Regions from separate parts of the Flavobacterium sp. PLA-DH12 genome, predicted to be linked through region 1. Evidence: riboswitches for the same ligand, from Rfam matches in the RefSeq annotation. Region 1 holds a riboswitch; the other holds the start of a gene.
The links. Region 1 has a riboswitch for S-adenosylmethionine ahead of AC5ZCW_RS17105 (alpha/beta fold hydrolase). Riboswitches for the same ligand answer to the same signal wherever they lie in the genome.

Region 1 (2,200 bases):
GTTAAAAAACTGATTTTTAACGATTTTTGTAATTAAATTCTTGAATTTAATTTGTGTAATAAAAAAAATATTTGCATATTTGTTATACCCAAAATCTACTAGAAATCAAATGAACTTAAAAGTCAACAAAATGTTTTGTGCCATTTCGGTTAATACCGAGGCTGGGGTGTCTATTGCTTAAAAAAATTGTAAGAATACAATAATAATATAGTAAAAGCCTCCCAAGAAAAATTGGGAGGCTTTTTAATTTACAACAAATGCAGAATTTAAATAAAATACAATATAAATCACAGATGAATAAATCCTTACAGATGAACAAGATGTTTACTGTCGCGCTTATTTGCGCATACGTCTGTTGATACTAAAAGTATAAATGAGTTTAAAAACTTAAACCCTTTTGGTATCTAGAAAATCCAAAAGGGTTTTTTTATTCCCGAAAGGGGCTTAACACAAACATAAAAGAGAAATAAAGATTATAAAACGCAACTTAACTAAAACTTAATATCATGAGCACATTGAACTACTTAGCAGAAAAAATTTCAGATTTGAAAAATAGAAGAACAAGAAAAAATAATCCGCCTCCACCAATAAACGAATTGGCTCATCCAAGATTCGGAATAACAGAGGCTGAAATCACAGAGGAAGGTAAAGCAGCAGAGAAAAAAGTACCTAACTCTTTATTGTTTTTGATGTATTCAAAAGAAAATGAAACGCTTTTTATCTAAACGGAAAAGCATCATAAACTAGGGTAAAACCTGCTTAATTTTACTGGACATTTTTGTTCGGTAAATTTTTGCGTATAATAGTTTTTGCTAAAATAAGTCTCAGAAATTTAACAAACACTTTTAGATAAAATTTGTTTGTTAGAGAAAATAGTAGTTAATTTGCACCGTTAAGTTCAAACACGTATTGAAATGTTATAAAGAAAGGACGAGGGATTAGACCCGATGAAGCCTTAGCAACCCTTCGTTAAAACGAAGAAGGTGCTACATTCTACCACGCCAAACGTGGAAAGATAACAACAAGATTTTTTCTAGTTAAACCTAGTTTTTCTTTCTAATATTTCCATATACAAATCAATAATACAACAGATTTGAAATTGGAAAATATACCAAATCCCATTATAATTCAAGATTTCATCACAGAAAGTGATGCAACTTATCATTCTATACCATTAAGTTTTACGCTGGCAGGTCAACCTCTGCACAGCGCGCCTATTGTTTTGGTTAACCATGCTTTAACTGGAAATTCGCAAGTTACTGGCGAAAGTGGCTGGTGGAATGACTTGATTGGCGAAGGCAAAACCATTGATACTGCTGTTTACACCATTTTGTCTTTTGATGTTCCAGGAAACGGAAACGATTCTTTCTTAATCGATAACTATTTAGATTTTACAGCAAGAGACATTGCAAGAATTTTTATCGAAGGTGTGAAAACTTTAAATATCGAAAAGCTTTTTGCAGTTATTGGAGGTTCTGTTGGAGGTGGAATTGCTTGGGAAATTTTAGCATTAGCGCCAAATATCACAGAAAACCTTATTCCGATAGCGAGCGACTGGAAATCGACAGATTGGCTTATCGCAAATTGCTTTTTACAAGAGCAAATTCTTAATAATTCGTCGAAACCAATTGAAGACGCCAGAATACATGCCATGCTTTGTTACCGTTCGCCAGAATCTTTCAAAGAAAAATTTCAGCGTACCATAAACCAAGATCTTTTAATTTTTAATATCGAAAGCTGGTTGGCGCATCATGGAAAAAAATTGCAGAAAAGATTTCAGTTGTCTTCTTATAAATTAATGAATCAGTTGCTTAAAACAATTGATATTACTAGAAATAGTGAAAGTTTTGAAAACTTAATGTCTAAAACAAAAGCTTCAATTCATATTGTCGGAATCAATTCAGATTTGTTTTTTACAGCAAAAGAAAACGTAGAAACTTATGAAGAGTTGAAGAAGTTTAAAGACAATGTTTTCTATAGCGAAATTGATTCGGTTCACGGACATGACGCTTTTTTAATCGAGTACAAACAATTAGATCATTTACTTGCCGATATTTTTAAGGCAGAAACAATAAAGAAATAAAATGAAAGTATTAAAATTTGGAGGTAAATCGTTAGCAAACGGAGAAGGACTTAACAAAGTTGTTTCAATCATTTCTGATAAAGTAAATCAAGGTGAAAAAATTGCCGTTGTAGTTTC
Region 2 (2,200 bases), on a different contig from region 1:
TTTTCTCTAAACTTAGAGAAGTAACACTCAGGTTCTGTTGGTTTTGTTGTTGGTTCAATAGCATTCATTTCCTTTATCATTTTAATTAACTAAATTGTATTTGCAAGTGTTTTATTCTTCTTTTTGTCATTTCGACGGAGGAGAAATCACACACGTAACTCGACAAAGATTGACGACTTTCTATATGGATTCTCTAGTGTGATTCCTCGTTCCTCGGAATGACAAGGTTGCGTATTTCTTTATTAAATTTTATTCTCTAAAAGCCTTTTTAGCGTAGCTTGCAATTCTTCTCCGTGCAGGTTTTTAGCAACGATTATTCCTTTAGAATCTACTAAATAATTCCCAGGAATAGCTCTAACTCCATATAATTTAGCAACGGCACTGTTCCAGAAAAGTAAGTCAGAAACATGTGTCCAGGTTAAATTATCATCCTTAATTCCCTTAATCCAGTTTTCTTTCTTTTTATCTAGAGAAATCCCTACGATGTTGAATCCTTTATCATGAAATTCTTTGTATGCCGCTACAATATTTGGGTTTTCTCTTCGGCATGGACCGCACCATGAAGCCCAAAAATCTACTAGAGTATAACCTCCTTTTAAATTGTCATAAAGTCGAACTGGTTTTCCTTCAGGATCATTGGTTGTAAAATCAGGGGCTTTTTTGCCTACTGCTAATCCGTCTAAAACAATAGCCAATTCTTTTAATTCTTTCACGTAAGTGGTATTCTGAAGACTTTTATCCAGCAAAGCAATGTTTTGGGTAATCTGCTCTGGCGTTAATCTATAAGACCAGTTTCTGTACAATACATAAGCAGAAACAATAGATTTTGGATTTTCTGTTATGAATTTGCTGATTTCTACATCTTTGCTCTTTTTATAGGTTTCGAATAAATCTTGAGAAGCCGAACCTTCCACTACAGAAGCGGTATAATATTTCTTTGGACTCAGTTTTACCGAAATTGCATCTTTTTCAAGGAAAACATACAAAGGCGAGCTTTCTGTATTGACACTTTAACCGTATAATTCTGGTGTTTTTACTTTTGTTTTAAAACTAAAATTTCCGTCTTTTACCTTTGCTGAATCTATCGTGGTAAACATTTTATTGTGAAACTTCTGCAAGTAAACATATTGTGTCACTGTATCGACAACAGTTCCTTTTAATTGTAAATTACTTTCCTGCGCCTGAGTTTGAACGGCTCCAAGAAACAAAGCAAAACCCAATAGTATTTTTTTCATTTTATTTTTAGTTTTTAAGATTATACAAAAGAATTTCTGGCCAATGCCAAAGGACATTAGCGAATTTTAATTATTTAAAGAAGGAAATTTGGTAGAACTAATCTATTCTCGCTAGAAAAAGGCAAAGCTGTTTTCTTCGAAAATGGAATTCATAAGCTCATAACCGGCGTATAAAAATGATTCTGCTTTCATTTTAATAATTTTTAATTGGATGAACTTAAACAGATTTTCGGATGAAATCTTTCTTATCTGCCCGCTTAAAGCGGAAGGATTTAGCACCTTATTCGGCAACAGGTTGCTAAGACTTCAATGGGCCTATTCCCTCAGTCTTTCTGGATAAGTATCATTTTTTAATTTTTCTGACACAAATATATATTAATTCTACCGAATTAGTCAAGTTTAATTTGTGTTTTTTATTTTTTTCTTTAAAAAAATGGCGCTAATAAAACCACAACGCTATAAAAATCAATAAATTAAAATAAATTTGTTTTTATTTACAAACTCCTTTTTATAAAAGAAATTCATACTTTTTTTTCATAGAAAAGCAAAGTATTTTACTTATTCAGCAGTAAACACATGCAGAAATTTATTCTTTTCTAGATCGAAAAGTGCTTTTTTTAATCCCTTATCAAGGTTTGAAGTAATCGATCCAAGAACCTTTTTTAGATCCTTAAAATCAGTTGGTTTGACAAAATAGCATACAGCACCAAGATTTGCTGCCGCTTCTAAATCGTTTTTATGTGAAGAAGTAGAAATCATAACGACTGGAATTCCTTTATAATTCTCATTCAATTTCAGCCTTTTCAAACATTCCCACCCGTTCATTATAGGCATATTCAAATCCAGAAAGACAATCCCTGGAATTTCTTCTTGTTTTTCGAGTAATTTTAACGCTTCGCTTCCATTTTCGGCACAATGACAAATAATACTTTCATCTATATCTGCCAGTGCTTCACAAAACATTT

Region 2: another riboswitch for S-adenosylmethionine. It lies ahead of AC5ZCW_RS07800 (DUF4369 domain-containing protein); the one in region 1 lies ahead of AC5ZCW_RS17105 (alpha/beta fold hydrolase).

The regions. Positions count from the first base shown of each region.
Region 1 is NZ_JCAMPD010000009.1:22,977-25,176, reverse strand. Features, by position in the region: gene AC5ZCW_RS17110 (hypothetical protein) at 507-725, shown strand; SAM riboswitch class I at 915-1,022, shown strand; gene AC5ZCW_RS17105 (alpha/beta fold hydrolase) at 1,100-2,083, shown strand; gene thrA (bifunctional aspartate kinase/homoserine dehydrogenase I) at 2,085-2,200, shown strand, end outside.
Region 2 is NZ_JCAMPD010000003.1:350,772-352,971, reverse strand. Features, by position in the region: gene AC5ZCW_RS07810 (aminotransferase class V-fold PLP-dependent enzyme) at 1-68, opposite strand, end outside; gene AC5ZCW_RS07805 (TlpA family protein disulfide reductase) at 243-986, opposite strand; gene AC5ZCW_RS07800 (DUF4369 domain-containing protein) at 1,011-1,235, opposite strand; SAM riboswitch class I at 1,478-1,578, opposite strand; gene AC5ZCW_RS07795 (response regulator) at 1,794-2,200, opposite strand, start outside.